Regions from separate parts of the Paenibacillus pedocola genome, predicted to be linked through region 1. Evidence: a T-box and tRNA genes for the amino acid it is inferred to sense, from the RefSeq annotation. Region 1 holds a T-box; the other holds one or more tRNA genes.
The links. The T-box of region 1 lies ahead of tyrS (tyrosine--tRNA ligase). A T-box ahead of a tRNA ligase gene usually reads a tRNA of that ligase, here a tRNA-Tyr.

Region 1 (7,903 bases):
CTAACATGAAATTTCAATTATAAAGGAGTCTACTATATCATGGCACGTTACACCGGACCTAAATTCAAACTCAGCCGCCGTCTGGGCATTTCCCTTAGCGGTACAGGCAAAGACCTGAAACGCCCTTTCCCACCAGGACAGCACGGCGCTAACCAACGCAGAAAAGTAAGTAACTACGGAATGCAGCTTTTGGAAAAACAAAAACTGCGCCACATGTACGGCTTGGGTGAAAAACAGTTTAAAACTCTCTTCACCAAAGCACAAAAGCTCCAAGGTATCGCGGGCGAAAACTTCATGTTCCTGCTCGAAAGCCGTTTGGACAACCTGGTTTACCGTCTTGGTTTTGCTAACTCCCGTGCAGGCGCACGTCAGCTGGTATCCCACGGCCACGTAACCGTTAACGGTAAAAAAGTCGACATCGCTTCTTACCGTGTAAGTGTAGGCGACGTTATCGGACTTCGCGAAAGAAGCCGCTCCATGACTTCGATCAAAGAAGCTTTGGATAACCGTTCCCACCTTCCAGGCTATCTGGAATATGCTGATGGCTCTTTCGAAGGCAAATACATCCGTTTGCCAGAACGTGCCGAGCTGTCCCAAGATATCGATGAAAAGCAAATCGTCGAATTCTACAACCGTTAAGATTTCGCGTTTACGCGAATCCATCAAAGCCTCCGGTTTTCCGGAGGCTTTTTTTGTGCTCAGCTTCGTTATGAAAAGATCAATTTAGCGAACTTCCGCTTACCTACCTGAACAATATCCCCGTCCTGCGGCTTAATTACCCCGTTCGGGTCCTCCAGCTTCATCCCGTTCAGCTTCACTGCGCCCTGCTGGATGCTCCTTCTTGCCTCACTGTTTGAGTCTGCAAAGCCCAGGAGGGTCAGAAGCTTAACCAGCGCGAGCGTGCCGTTCACCAGCATTTCTGCCGGAAGGGTGTGAGCTTCAATATCCTCAGGCAGGACACGCTGCTGGAACACGGTGATGAAATGCTGCTGCGCGGCCTCCGCTGCCGCTATACCATGGTACATGCGTACAAAGGTGTAGGCCAGCTGCATTTTGACATCTCTTGGATGTGCCTTTCCGGAAGACAGAGCTTCCTTAAGCGTATCCAGCTCCCCATTGCTGAGGTCCGTAACCATTTCATAGTATCTCAGCATCAGCTCATCCGGAATAGACATTGCTTTCCCGTACATTTCACTCGGCTTTTCATCGATACCGATGTAGTTTCCGAGACTTTTACTCATTTTCTTCACTCCGTCTAACCCTTCGAGCAGCGGCATCAGCATAATTACCTGCGGCTCTGCCCCGTATTCCTTCTGCAGGGTGCGTCCCATCAATATATTGAATTTCTGATCCATACCGCCGATCTCAACATCCGTCCCGTTCGCCACTGAATCCATCCCCTGCATCAGCGGGTAGAAAAATTCATGAATGCTGATGGCCTGGCCGCCCTGGAAACGTTTGGTGAAGTCGTCACGCTCCATCATCCGGGCTACGGTTACCTTTGCCGATAGATTCACTACCTCCGCAAAAGTCATCGGACTCAGCCAATCCGAGTTGCATAGTATCTGTGTCTTTTCCGGATCAAGGATCTTGTACACCTGCTGCTTATAAGTCATGGCATTACGCTGCACATCTTCCTCACTAAGCTGTTTCCGTGTCTCAGATTTACCTGTGGGGTCGCCGATCCGTCCGGTGAAATCTCCGATGATCAGCTGAATGACATGTCCAAATTCCTGAAATTGGCGCAGCTTATGAAGTACAACCGTATGCCCGATATGAATATCAGGCGCCGAGGGATCAAGCCCCAGCTTTATGTTTAGCGGAACCCCTGTCACCACAGACTTTATCAGCTTGCCTCGCAATTCCTCCTGCGGTACAATTTCCATTGCACCACGTGAGACCGCTTCCAGCTGCCTTTCCACTTCCAGCTGCTGTGTGAGAGTCAACTCTTTCCAATTCATAATTACTCCTCCTTAAACAATCTGTCCATGAATAGTGATTCTTTGTTTCCTGTTCAGCAACACAAAAAGAGCCTTTCACTCATCCCACAAAGGGACGAGTCAAAGACTCGCGGTACCACCCTAATTAAAGATCCGCCGCGCCGGGACGCGGGACGTAATCCTTCACTTCATTGCGATAACGGGGCACGCCCCGGTTCCGGACTACTGAGCAAGCACGTTAGCGCCTGATGTTCCTCCGGACAGCTCCAGACTGTAATTCAAAGGGGCCTGCTGCCGGTTCGCACCACCCACCGGCTCTCTGAAACACCTGGCTTGCCTTCTACTGATGTCCTTCAATGCTTTTTGAATATCCAATTGAGTAAATTTATACCACAGTTGCTTTTAACAAGTCAACACCCCCGCAAACCGGGTTTCCGGGCAGAAGCGCATTCAAAATCGGCAAATTGTGCTATAATAGTTCCGTTAAAAGGAGGATTATCGTCGATGGTTGAGGAGAACAAGAAGAAGACCGCAAAACAGCGTCCCGCGCGAAGATCCTGGCTCCGCAGGTTCGGTTCAGTCGTAAAGTGGATGTTTATACTCGGCATCCTGGGCATTCTGTTTGCAGGCGGTGCCGTGGCAGGCTATGTCACTTCCATAGTAAAAGATGACCCTGTGCGCTCCGAAGAATTGATTCAGCAGCAAGTCAGCCAGAACGCCATCACCGGCTTTGCTTATTTCCGTGACGGCCAGCCTATCGGTCAGCTTCGCACTGAAGAAGACCGCAGGCTTATTGAGTTTAATGATATTCCACAGCTAGTGATCGATGCCGTTCTCGCTATAGAGGACAATAATTTCTATGACCACAAAGGAGTCGATTTCAGCGGCACTCTGCGTGCCGTCAAACAGAAGCTGCTTAATGAATCCGTTCAGACCGGAGGCAGTACACTCACCCAGCAGCTGGCAAGACGTGTATTTTTGAATCTGGACCGCACAGAAGACCGCAAAGTAAAAGAAATCCTGCTGTCTCTGCGGCTGGAGCGTTTTTTGTCCAAACAGGAAATTATTACAGCTTATCTTAACAAGGTTCCCTTTGGGAACGGATCAAACGGTTATAATGTATACGGCATCAAAGCTGCAGCCAAGGGGATCTTTGGGCTCGATGATCTCGACAAGCTGAATATTGCCCAAGCCGCATACTTAGCCGGGCTTCCGCAGCTTCCTTCCAAGTATTCCGCTTTTAACGGAGTAGGCGAATTCAACGAAACTGCCTTTGGCCGTGCCATGGACCGCCAGAAGCTGGTCCTGCGCCGGATGCTCGAAGAGAACAAAATCACCACCTCACAATATGATGAAGCGTTGCTGTTCGACATCAAGGCATCCCTGGCTCCGCACACGAAGAAAGCGTACGCTACATATCCTTATCTGATGCTGGAAACGGAACGCAAGGCTGCAGAGATCCTGCTCTCCATGAATGAAGAGAAGACTGACGCAGCAGATCCCGCCGCTTCTACAGATGACACCGTACTACTCGAGGAAGCACGCCAGCAGCTTATGACCGGCGGTTACCGTGTATACACCACTATTGACAAAAAAGTGTACAGCGCGATGCACAGCATTTCTGAAGACAGCGACAACTTTACCAAGGATAGTAAATCAAGAGGCAAAGAACAGACTGCGGGCATGATGATCGATAACAAAACCGGGGCCATTCTCGGGATGATCGAGGGCCGTGACTTCAATATCGAGCAGATGAACTACGCCACGCAGATGGTTCGTCAACCGGGTTCCACCATGAAGCCAATTGCCGCATACCTGCCTGCGCTTGACGCCGGATTAATTCAGCCTGCCAGTATCTTGGACGATGCGCCGATTATTTTGAAGGACGGCACCAAGGGATTCCATATTCCGAAGAATGCCAATAACCGCTATCAGGGGCTCGTTACAGCACGCTATGCGCTCAACAAATCCTTGAACCTTCCTGCCCTTAAACTGTTTAATGACAAGGTAGGGATCGAAGCCTCCTGGGCTTTCACTAAGAAACTGGGGATCACCACCATTCAGGACGATGACTATAATGCGCAAACCGGGGTTATCGGGGGGCTGCGTTACGGGGTGTCCGTAGAAGAATTAACGAATGCCTACTCTTCCATCGGTAACAAAGGCGCTTTTAACGACGCCTATATGATCGAGAAGATCGTAGATTCGCAAGGTAAAATTGTGTATCAGCATAAAGTGAATCCGGAGCAGGTATTCTCCGAACAGACGGCTTATCTTATGACCGACATGCTGCGTACGGTTATTACCGAAGGTACAGCAAGCACGGTAAGAAGCAATTATAAGCATTTCAAAGAAGTGCCGATTGTCGGGAAGACCGGATCTACACAGAACTATGGAGATGTGTGGTTTATGGGCTACACACCAGATGTTACACTGGGTATGTGGGTAGGCTATAAAGAGCAGATCAACACCCTCCAGGGTGATGCCCAAAAACGGCAGGCACAGACGCTCTGGACTAAGGTAATGAACAAGGTGATCGAGAAACAGCCTGATTTGTTCGTAACCAAAGCGTTCACTAAGCCTGAGGGTATCGTCAAAAAGACAGTCTCCGCTTACAGCGGCAAGCTTCCTACGGATCTGACCGACAAATTCACAACAGACCTGTTCAATACCAAATATGTGCCTAAAGATAGCGATGACGGTATCTCCAAAGCCAAATATATAACATATGGCGGCGTAAACTATCTGCCTTTGGAAGGCACACCGGAGGATTTCCTGAAGGAGAAAATCGTCGTCAAGCGTGAGAAGCCGATTCAGGATCTGGTCAAAGAACTACTGGCTGCTTTCCCGGCTATGAAGGAGCATGAACCGCTGGAATACTATATGCCGGAGGATGCCAAGACCGACTTCCCAACGGAAGTAGACCCGCGTGTTGATGACGGAAACGCACCCGCGGCTCCAGGCGGAGTTAATGTCTCCTACAGCTCCGGTAAAGCCGTTGTAACCTTTACCCCAAGCAGCTCATCCGACGTTGTAGGCTACCGGTTGTACCGCTCCTTAAACGGAGGTACCTTCAAGAAGCAGGCGGTCATTTCCGCCGGTGAAAATACCGTCTTCTCGCCCGGCACACCAGAGACCGTAAATGCAACCTTCTACGTGACCGCTGTAGATGTAGCCGGCCATGAGACAGCATCAGGCAGCGTAGCAGGCGGTGCTGCTCCGACACCGGAGGTAACGCCGACACCAGAAGCGCTGCCGGGAACTGATCCGACTCCTGACGGAGGCGCGGTACCTGAAGGAACCGAAGATCCCGGGATGATTATTGTGGATCCAGGCAGCTCGGATGTACCAACTGGCAGTGGGAATAACGCCGCTGGCGGTAGCAGCAACGCTGCCGGCGGGGGTAACGACTCTGCCGGTGGAGGCAATAACGCTGCCGGCGGAGGCAATAACGCTGCCGGCGGAGGTAACGATGCTGCCGGCGGAAGCAATAATGCTGCTCCCGGTGGTAAGGGTGCCGGGAAAACAAAGTAACCGCTCCAGGCCGGCCTTTCAAAACGCAAAAACACCGATTCCTCACGAAAGTGCGGGAATCGGTGTTTTTTGCGTATACTGCTTAAGCACGCCTAATCCTCGATTGTCGACAGGTCTCCAGCCGGAAGATGAAGCTCCCAGGCCTTTAACACCCGGCGCATGATTTTGCCCGAGCGGGTTTTCGGCAGCTTATCCTTGAATTCAATCTCCCGGGGGGCCGCATGCGCGGATAACCCCGCTTTGACAAAGGCAGCGATCTCATCCTTAAGCTCCAGTGAGGGCAGGTAGCCCTCCCGCAAAGAGATGAATGCTTTGATGATCTCTCCCCTCAGCACATCCGGTTTGCCGATGACTCCCGCCTCCGCCACTGCCGGATGCTCTATCAGCTTGCTTTCGACTTCGAAGGGGCCAATCCGTTCACCGGAGGAATTGATAACATCATCGATCCGCCCCTGAAACCAGAAATACCCCTCATCGTCCATATAAGCCGAGTCCCCAGAGATATACCAGCCGGGAATGCGGAAATATTCGTCGTATTTAGCTTTGTTATTCCAGATGGTACCCATCATAGAAGGCCAAGGTGTCCGTATAGCCAGGTTCCCCATCGAATAGGGGGGTAGCACGTTGCCCCGGTCATCCAGAATCGCCGCTTCAATACCTGGCAGCGGACGTCCCATGGAGCCTGGCTTAATGTCCATTCCCGGGTAATTGCAGATCAGCTGCGCGCCTGTTTCGGTCATCCACCATGTATCATGAATGCGCTGGTTATAAATCTTATCCCCCCAGCGGACAACCTCTGGATTAAGCGGCTCCCCGACAGATAACACATGACGTAAACTGCTCAGATCAATCCCCTGCAGGCTGCTGAGACCTGCTCCCATCAGCATCCGGAATGCTGTAGGCGCACTGTACCATACCGTAACCGCGAAACGTTCAATCGTCTTATACCAGTCCTGCGGGCTGAAGCGCCCGCCCCGGACTACGTTGGCCACCCCATTCAGCCAAGGTGCAAAAATCCCATAAGAGGTTCCTGTAACCCACCCCGGGTCTGCGGTGCACCAATACACATCATCGGGACGTAAATCGAGTACGATCTTGCCTGTATAATAATGCTGAATCATCGCCCTCTGCACATGGTAGACCCCTTTAGGTTTCCCGGTTGAGCCCGAGGTATAGTGCATAATAAGTCCATCTTCCAAGGTTAGCCATTCCGGCTCCAGTTCGGCCGCAGCAGCGGCTGTCTCCTCTTCGTAGCTTAGAATACCGTGTTCCGGCTCTGCCTTCGCCCCGACAACAATAATATGCCGCAGTTCTGGAAGCTCCTCATGCCTGACCCGCTTCAGCAGCTCCGGTGTAGTAACCAATGCCACCGCTCCGCTGTCCTCCAGCCGGTCCTTCACGGCCGTTTCCATAAAAGCTTCAAACAGCGGTCCGACCACCGCACCAACCTTTAGGACGCCAAGGAGACTAAAGTACAGCTCCGGGCTCCGCGGCATAAAGATAAATACCCGGTCGCCTTTGCCTATACCGTATTTACGCAGAACATTCCCAAAGCGATTGGAGCGTTCCTGCAGATCACTGAAAGTGTACCTTTCCTCTCTGGCAGAATCGCTGTAGATAAGTGCTGTTGCCGCACCACGCCCTTCTTCTACATGGCGGTCTATGGCTTCATGGGCCATATTCACTTTGCCCGTATGAAACCAGGAGAACTCCTTCTCTACATCCTCCCACCGGAATTCGCTGACTGCCCGGGTATAATCTGTCATGTTCGCATTTTGTACACGGCCCGGTAAAATTTCACTATGGACTTGCCCCATTACTCTTGCCTCCCCTACTAGATTGAATTAAGCTTTAAGGGCGAGATTCTCAGTTCATGAAAACTGTCAATGTACTAAATGTGAAATATTTATGTCGGAATCAGTATAACATAGGAAACGGTTACATTCCATAAATTAGTTGTTCGAGAGGAGCCCATTCATGGAGCACCGCAAGATCCCCGTCTCACATGTATACGTATATCACAACAAAGAAATTATAATTAGCGGTCCTATGTCCCCTGTAGATTTACAAAGCCTGGACATCCATAACGATCTGGATGCCTTCCGTAAGCCGCATGAACAGCTGGAGGCACTGATTGAAATTTCGGGTCTACCCGAGGGCAGGGTTATTACCGCAGTTACAGATAACATGCTGATAGGCTATGTAACCTTTCATTATCCGGATGAGCTGGAGCTGTGGTCACAGGGAGGCATGCCTGACCTGATTGAATTGGGAGCTATAGAGGTAGCAGACGCTTATAGGGGAGGCGGGCTTGGCAAACTGCTGATTGCCACAGCGTTTGAGCGGGAGCAGCTGGAGAATTGTATTGTTTACACTACAGAATACTATTGGCATTGGGACCTGAAGGGCAGCGGACTGGATGTATGGGC
Region 2 (7,903 bases), 2.7 Mb from region 1:
CGATAAATGTACCAGAGCGAATTATGCCCCTCCACCGGATAACGGGTTACTTTTCTCACGATTCATTCGTCCCTTGCTCCACAATAGTCAATAAATCGGTCATGTCATGAATGATGTATTCCGGATCATATTTGCGCAGCGTTTCTTCCCCTTTAAGTGACCAGGAGACTGCCGCCACACGTACACCGGCTGCTTTGGCGGATTGAATATCAACCACGCTGTCACCAACCATAAGGGTTTTGCGCGGATCAACATCCAAGTTGCGGATAGCGGTTAGCACAGGCTCCGCATGAGGCTTCGGATGAACAACATCGGTCACGGTGACAATGGTCTCCATATACTTCAGCAGATCGAACCTCTCCAGCGTCTTAAGCGTTGTGGGACGAATCTTTGTAGTGACAATCCCCAGCTTAATCCCGCGCCGCGACAGCTCATCCATCGTTTCATTCACCCGCGGAAAAGAATCAACCATTTCATCATGATGCGCATTATTATATGCACGGTAAGACCGCTCAAGGACGCTGACATCCTCCAGAATACCTGAGAATGCGCTCAGCTGCTGCTGGAGTGTTGTGCCCATATGAGGAATAATCTGCTCCCGGGTCAGCGGAGGCAGATTATTCTCCTTCAAGGCATGCATGAACGAGCCTATGATCAGCTCGTTCGTATTTACAATTGTTCCATCCAAATCAAAAAGAACACATTCAATCATTTCAATATTACTCCTTTGGTTCTCCATTCTCCGCCTTCTCCTCTTTAGGCTGTACCGCCTGTGGAGTACTCTGCGGAGTATTAACAGCATGATCCGGCACAACCGAGTCGGCGGCAGCAGCTTTAGTGCTGACAATTGGATCAGAGTAATGTGCGCTGGACTGGCCAGTCACCCTGCGTACGACAATCAGCACAATCGCCACAAGGATAATTAGCAGCGCCAGAAGCTGGGAAATTCGGATATTGCCATAGGCGGGATCAAGATAACCCTGCTCAAAGCCCATCCACTTCATCGGACTCCACAGTCCGTTTATGAGCGATGCTACACCACTGCTTCCGTTGAAGCCCAGACTGTCCGTACGCAGCGCTTCAATGAAGAAACGCCCGATGGAATACCAGATGAAATAAGACAGGAAGATTTCACCCGCACGCACAAAATTCTGGCGGCGCAGCACCATCAGCAGCAGAATGCCAAGCAGGCTCCAGAGTGATTCGTACAGGAATGTCGGATGATGAAAGGCATCCCCTATGTACATTTGATTGACAATAAAGTCGGGCAAGTGCAGTTTGTCGCGCAGGAACGATTCCTCCACAACACCACCGTAGGCTTCCTGATTAATAAAGTTGCCCCAGCGGCCGATCATTTGTCCTGCGAGCAGGCCAGGTGCACAAATATCCACGATACGCCAGAACGGGTATCCTTTATAACGGAAGTAGATAATCCCGCAAATAATCGCGCCAATTAATGCGCCATAAATGGCAATTCCGCCATTCCAAATTTTAAAGACATCAATAAAGTTATCCTTATAATCTTCCCACTTAAAAGCTACAAAATATATCCGGGCGCCAATGATAGCAGAGGGCACTCCAAGCAGCAGGAGATCCATAAAGAATTCCTGTGGAATATTAAATCGCTTTCCTTCCTGGATGGCGAGAAATAATCCTGCGAGTGCCCCGACACCTAGGATCAGCCCATACCAGTGCACTGGCAGCGATCCAATGGAGAATACAATGGGATTAATCGCTAAAGAAAAAAACATAGTCTCACGCTCCTAGTCCAGATCATCCATATCTTCAGAGATGGTAGCTGTAAGTTTATTAGTAAACTGTAGAGCTGCGTTAAAGCCCATTTGCTTCAGGCGGTAGTTCATTGCCGCAACTTCAATAATAACAGCAAGGTTTCGGCCCGGACGAACGGGAATCGTTACAAGAGGAACATCTGTATCGATAATCCGGGTGGTTTCCTCATCAAGACCCAGCCGGTCGTATTGTTTGTCCTGCTGCCATGCTTCGAGACGTACAACAAGCGTAATACGCTTATGGTTACGGATGGCTCCTGCGCCAAAGAGCGTCATTACATTAATAATCCCTACCCCGCGGATTTCCAGCAGGTGGCGGATCAATTCCGGTGCTGTACCATGAAGCTGATTGTCGGAGGTCTGGCGAATCTCCACGGCATCATCGGCGATCAGGCGGTGTCCGCGCTTAACGAGCTCAAGGGCTGTTTCGCTCTTACCAATCCCGCTGCTGCCTGTAATCAGCATCCCCACACCGTATACATCACAGAGCACTCCATGAATCGTGGCTGTAGGAGCGAGTCTGCCTTCAAGGAAGCTGGTTAATCTACTGGAAAAAATGGTTGTAGCCATCGAGCTGCGCAGTACCGGAAGTCCCTTCTCGTTGCTGATATCAATCAGCTCCTGCGGCACCTCCAAAGCTCTAGTAATCACAATACACGGGGTATTATCATTACAAATCCCGCGGATCCGGCTTTTACGCTCTTCCTCAGGAAGCATAGAAAAGAACGCCAACTCTGTCTTACCGAGCAGCTGCACACGTTCTTCGGGATAATATTCGAAATAACCGGCCATTTCCAGCCCGGGACGATTCAGGTCATCTACTGTAATTGGTCTTTTTAGACCTTCATGCCCGGAAACCACTTCTAATTGAAAATGCTGTACCAATTCAGATACTTTTACCTTCTTAGCCATGTATGTTCTTCCTTTCGTCACCTGCGGTTTAGTCCGCCTTCCCGCGTCTGGTCAGCAACTCTTCCCTATCCCATCCGTAGGTAATTCTCCTGCTATCTTAATTGATAACGTCTATGAATGCAATCTTAATACCTGTTAGTCCGTGGCATCGGGAAGATGTAAGCAAACAAAAAAGCCGCCCTTTCAGGCGGCTTCTCTAAACGGGAAAGCTGTATATCTTATCCCAGCAAAATGTTCAGTTCAGACTCTTTATCAAAGAGGTGAATTTTGTTCATGTCGATAGCCAATTTAGGCTTGCTGCCTTCACGGGTAGTGGAACGTCCATCTACACGGGCAATTACAGTGCTTGCGCCAAGGCCGCTCAAGTAGAGGAGCATTTCATGACCAAGGTTTTCTGTAACATCAACCAGCGAAGTGAAGATTGTGTTCGGGGAAGCTTCTAGGAATACTGGCTCTTCATGGATATCTTCTGGACGAACGCCCATGATCACATCTTTACCGATATATCCTTTGCTGCGCAGCAGTGTTGCTTTGCCGCCTGGAACTTCAACATCAAGGTTCTCAGCGCGGAAACGTACAGAACCGTTCACCTCGGACAAAGTACCATTGATAAAGTTCATTGTAGGGGAACCGATAAATCCGGCTACGAACAGGTTCGTAGGCTCATTGTACAGTTCTTCAGGGGAAGCAGCCTGTTGAATGATACCGTCATACATAACTACGATACGGTCACCCATCGTCATAGCTTCTGTCTGGTCATGCGTTACATAGATACAAGTGGTTTCAAGGCGTTTAACCAGTTTAGTGATTTCTGCGCGCATTTGACCACGAAGTTTAGCATCCAAGTTGGAAAGAGGCTCATCCATCAGGAAGACTTGTGGATCGCGGACGATCGCACGGCCCAAAGCGACACGTTGACGTTGACCACCGGACAGAGCCTTAGGTTTACGTTCCAGCAAGTGCTCGATATCGAGGATCTTAGCTGCTTCGCGCACTTTCTTGTCGATTTCTTCTTTCTTCACTTTACGCAGTTTCAAACCGAATGCCATGTTTTGGTACACGCTCATGTGCGGGTACAGGGCGTAGGATTGGAATACCATCGCGATATCGCGGTCTTTAGGAGCAACGTCATTGACTACACGATCGCCAATGTACATTTTACCTTCGGAGATTTCTTCCAAGCCTGCGATCATACGCAGTGTTGTGGATTTACCGCAACCGGAAGGTCCAACCAATACGAGAAATTCCTTATCTTTAATATCAAGATTGATATCCATTACTGTTGCTTTATCTGAACCCGGGTATTTTTTGAAAATATGCTCTAAACGTACGCCTGCCATTGTATTTCCCCCTCGAGTTTATTATTAGAATAAAAAATAAATCGCTTTCTTGTACGTTTATCTTACCCCAGACGTGCCCTGCTGGCTATTTGTAACGTTCACAAAAAACCTATTTTCTTTTCGTCACTTTATACAATAACATTGCTAATTTCACAATCGCCGCATCGCCAAAGCTCCGCACATCGGCCCCGGTCTCCTGTTTGATCTTATCCAGCCGGTACAGCAATGTATTACGGTGGATGTAGAGCTTCTTCGCCGTCTCACTCACATTACAGTCCATTTCGAAAAAAGTCTCCAGTGTAAGCAGCATTTCTTTATCGGCCAATACAGAAGAATAGTCGCCGATCTGTCCCAGCAGCTGTCTGCGCCGTTCATCTGGAATACTGTTTATCAGACGCTCCATATGCAGCTCCCATGGAAGGTGGATATACTCGCCAACCTGAAAAATCCGTCCGAGTACAATCGTCTCCCGCAGCAATGCGACCGAACCGGTCAAACCTTTTACGGGAATGATGGCAGGTGCCACAGCCAGATGAAATACACCGACCCACTCGCTGGCGATCAGTTCGTGCAGCCCCATACTGGTCTGAGCCAGGAGGTCATCTTCACTTTCTTCCTCATCTTCCTTATCATCCCCGCCGGTGAGCAGTTCCTTACGGGCTAAAATTAACCATTCTTTCTCCTGCAGGGGGATAAGTAAAATATCATTCTCGAAATAATTGCGCAACAGCTTCATCAGCGACCGGTAGGTCAGCTGCGGATTATGCACATTCTCACTGACCAGCAGAAAGGGGACCATATCTCCGAATAGGCGGCCCTTAAGCGTCATATCATCAGGAATTTCAGCATCATTCTTCTCTTGCTCCAGCTGTGAGTTAAGCCAGCCGCTTAGCTGCCGGGCTTCGACCTCACCCTCTTCTTTTAGTCCGGTAGCCTTAAGGGCAATGGCATAATTACGCGCCGCATAATTAACCAATTGCAGTTCCAGACCCGTAAGACCCTCCATCTCCACCCATACCGCAGTGATCCGGCCTTCATTCTCATATAAAGGAACCCATAGATAACCATCGTGCGTAACAGGCTGCTCCTGCTCTTCCGTACCCACGCCAAATAGGGAAGCTGAATGCTGCCGTCCGAGCTGTTTGATTCCGGCTCTCTTTCCGGTGAGCTGCTCCAATTTTTGACGCAATGCCTCACTATCCATCGTCACCATTCTCCACCACTTTTGCTCTTTTCGCCTATTTTATCATATTCTGCAACATTATGCGGCCAGGCCTATCTGAATGATAAGTGAACTTGACCCTCCACTGGAAAATCAGCGTTTCTCCGTACTCAAAGCTGCGGACTTGGATAATGGCAATACAATGGGATTTATCTTTTTCAGTGCCTTATGCATCCAGATCCCAGCTATCGCCCCTTCACCCATAGCCACTGTGGCTTGCTCCGCATGAACGGCAACGTCGCCGGCTACCCACAAATGCTCCACATTCGTCATTAAGGAACGTCTATTTACCTCAATATGCCTGTTTTTATGCAGCGTGACCCCCAGCTGGGCGGCAAGCTCGGAATGCACCGCATTTCTCCCAAAGGCAATAAACCCGCGCTCTGCCGCAAGGTGAGTGCCATCCTGTAAAGCAACTCCTTTAATCATCCCGTCATTCTCTTGTACTATGTGGGTAGCTGCTTGTTCAATATAGATAATTCCCTCTGCCTGGAGGCGTGTGAGATTCTCCTCAGACACGGGTTCATGTTCATGATTAATGTAGGTCAGATCTCCCGTACGTTCCCGCAAAATAAAAGCCATATGCGCGCCAGCATCACCAGAACCCAGCAGCACCGTCTGACGGTCCTGAATCTCAAAGCCGTCACAGTCAGGACAGACATACACAGATTTGCCAAGTGTCGGTACAAGTCCCGGCAGTTCCGGAAAGCGATCCATTACCCCTGTAGCCAGCAGCAAGGTTTTGCTTTCGTATTGGCGGCCTCGCTCTCCGGTTAAGAGGAAGAGCTGTTCATACTTATCCGCTTTAACGACTTTGTCTGAGATGAATTCCACACCAGCCACTTCAGCCTGCCGTCGGCCTCTTGCACGTATTTCGTCACCCGATACTCCATCCGGCCAGCCCAGGATATTATGATAGGTCCGGCAAAGATGAGATCTCCCGCCTCCTGCATCAATTACCAGCACCCGATGTGCAGAGTACCGTCCTAATTGAATCGCCGCCTGAAGCCCGGCAAATCCGCCGCCAACAATAATTGCATCATATATCATAGAAATCACTCATTTCTGCTCAGCATTATAAACTTATAATTAAACGAAGCAAGAAATTTTAAACTTGAAGACTATAAAAAGGCTGAATTGAGTTCTGAAAACACAAAAAAGCCACCATCCGAAGATGATGACTTTCTGTTTGGAATGAGCCATGAAGGACTCGAACCTTCGACACCCTGATTAAAAGTCAGGTGCTCTACCAACTGAGCTAATGGCTCATAAAACTGGTGGAGGCTGATGGATTCGAACCACCGAACACGTACGTGAGCAGATTTACAGTCTGATGCGTTTGGCCACTTCGCTAAGCCTCCGTAATATGGTGGCGCGGGAGGGAATCGAACCCCCGACACAAGGATTTTCAGTCCTTTGCTCTACCGACTGAGCTACCGAGCCAAAAACAAGCCTTAAAACATAAAATGGCGGAACCGACGGGATTCGAACCCGCGATCTCCTGCGTGACAGGCAGGCATGTTAGGCCAACTACACCACGGTTCCGCATTTGTAAAAATAATGGTGCCGGCGAGAGGACTTGAACCCCCAACCTACTGATTACAAGTCAGTTGCTCTACCAATTGAGCTACACCGGCACAGTGTGAAAATATTCTTAAAGTGAAAATGGTGGAGGCTGAGGGGTTCGAACCCCCGACCCTCTGCTTGTAAGGCAGATGCTCTCCCAGCTGAGCTAAGCCTCCGGGAAATATGGTAGCGGCAGAGGGGATCGAACCCCCGACCTCACGGGTATGAACCGTACGCTCTAGCCAGCTGAGCTACGCCGCCACAATAATTAGGTTTTGGATTTATAATGGCGGAGAGAGAGGGATTCGAACCCTCGCACCGCTTACGCAGTCTAACCCCTTAGCAGAGGGTCCCCTTATAGCCACTTGGGTATCTCTCCAAACGATATGGTGCCATGTAAATCCATTCAGGAACCTTAATTCCTGAAAACTGAATCCGAAACAAATCTGCGTTCTTCGAAATTTGGATAAGCCCTCGACCGATTAGTATTGGTCAGCTCCATGCATTACTGCACTTCCACCTCCAACCTATCTACCTCGTCGTCTTCAAGGGGTCTTACTAATTGGGAAATCTCATCTTGAGGGGGGCTTCACGCTTAGATGCTTTCAGCGCTTATCCCGTCCGTACGTAGCTACCCAGCCATGCTTCTGGCGAAACAACTGGTGCACCAGCGGTACGTCCATCCCGGTCCTCTCGTACTAAGGACAGCTCCTCTCAAATTTCCTGCGCCCACGACAGATAGGGACCGAACTGTCTCACGACGTTCTGAACCCAGCTCGCGTACCGCTTTAATGGGCGAACAGCCCAACCCTTGGGACCTACTTCAGCCCCAGGATGCGATGAGCCGACATCGAGGTGCCAAACCTCCCCGTCGATGTGGACTCTTGGGGGAGATAAGCCTGTTATCCCCAGGGTAGCTTTTATCCGTTGAGCGATGGCCCTTCCATGCGGTACCACCGGATCACTAAGTCCGACTTTCGTCCCTGCTCGACTTGTAGGTCTCGCAGTCAAGCTCCCTTATGCCTTTGCACTCTTCGAATGATTTCCAACCATTCTGAGGGAACCTTTGAACG

Region 2: it encodes a tRNA-Tyr, which carries the amino acid that the T-box ahead of tyrS (tyrosine--tRNA ligase) is inferred to sense. The anticodon was not compared.

What each region holds. Positions count from the first base shown of each region.
Region 1 covers NZ_CP134223.1:2,797,599-2,805,501, reverse strand. The annotation lists gene rpsD (30S ribosomal protein S4) at 40-639, shown strand; gene tyrS (tyrosine--tRNA ligase) at 708-1,961, opposite strand; T-box leader at 2,049-2,306, opposite strand; gene QU597_RS12040 (transglycosylase domain-containing protein) at 2,445-5,474, shown strand; gene acsA (acetate--CoA ligase) at 5,567-7,291, opposite strand; gene QU597_RS12030 (GNAT family N-acetyltransferase) at 7,452-7,903, shown strand, end outside.
Region 2 covers NZ_CP134223.1:135,799-143,701, reverse strand. The annotation lists gene QU597_RS00730 (acyltransferase) at 1-59, opposite strand, end outside; gene ppaX (pyrophosphatase PpaX) at 56-712, opposite strand; gene lgt (prolipoprotein diacylglyceryl transferase) at 720-1,751, opposite strand; gene hprK (HPr(Ser) kinase/phosphatase) at 1,764-2,702, opposite strand; gene QU597_RS00710 (ABC transporter ATP-binding protein) at 2,921-4,042, opposite strand; gene QU597_RS00705 (PucR family transcriptional regulator) at 4,152-5,246, opposite strand; gene QU597_RS00700 (NAD(P)/FAD-dependent oxidoreductase) at 5,358-6,314, opposite strand; tRNA gene QU597_RS00695 (tRNA-Lys) at 6,460-6,532, opposite strand; tRNA gene QU597_RS00690 (tRNA-Tyr) at 6,540-6,625, opposite strand; tRNA gene QU597_RS00685 (tRNA-Phe) at 6,632-6,707, opposite strand; tRNA gene QU597_RS00680 (tRNA-Asp) at 6,732-6,809, opposite strand; tRNA gene QU597_RS00675 (tRNA-Thr) at 6,826-6,901, opposite strand; tRNA gene QU597_RS00670 (tRNA-Val) at 6,931-7,006, opposite strand; tRNA gene QU597_RS00665 (tRNA-Met) at 7,015-7,091, opposite strand; tRNA gene QU597_RS00660 (tRNA-Ser) at 7,118-7,209, opposite strand; rRNA gene QU597_RS00655 (23S ribosomal RNA) at 7,293-7,903, opposite strand, start outside.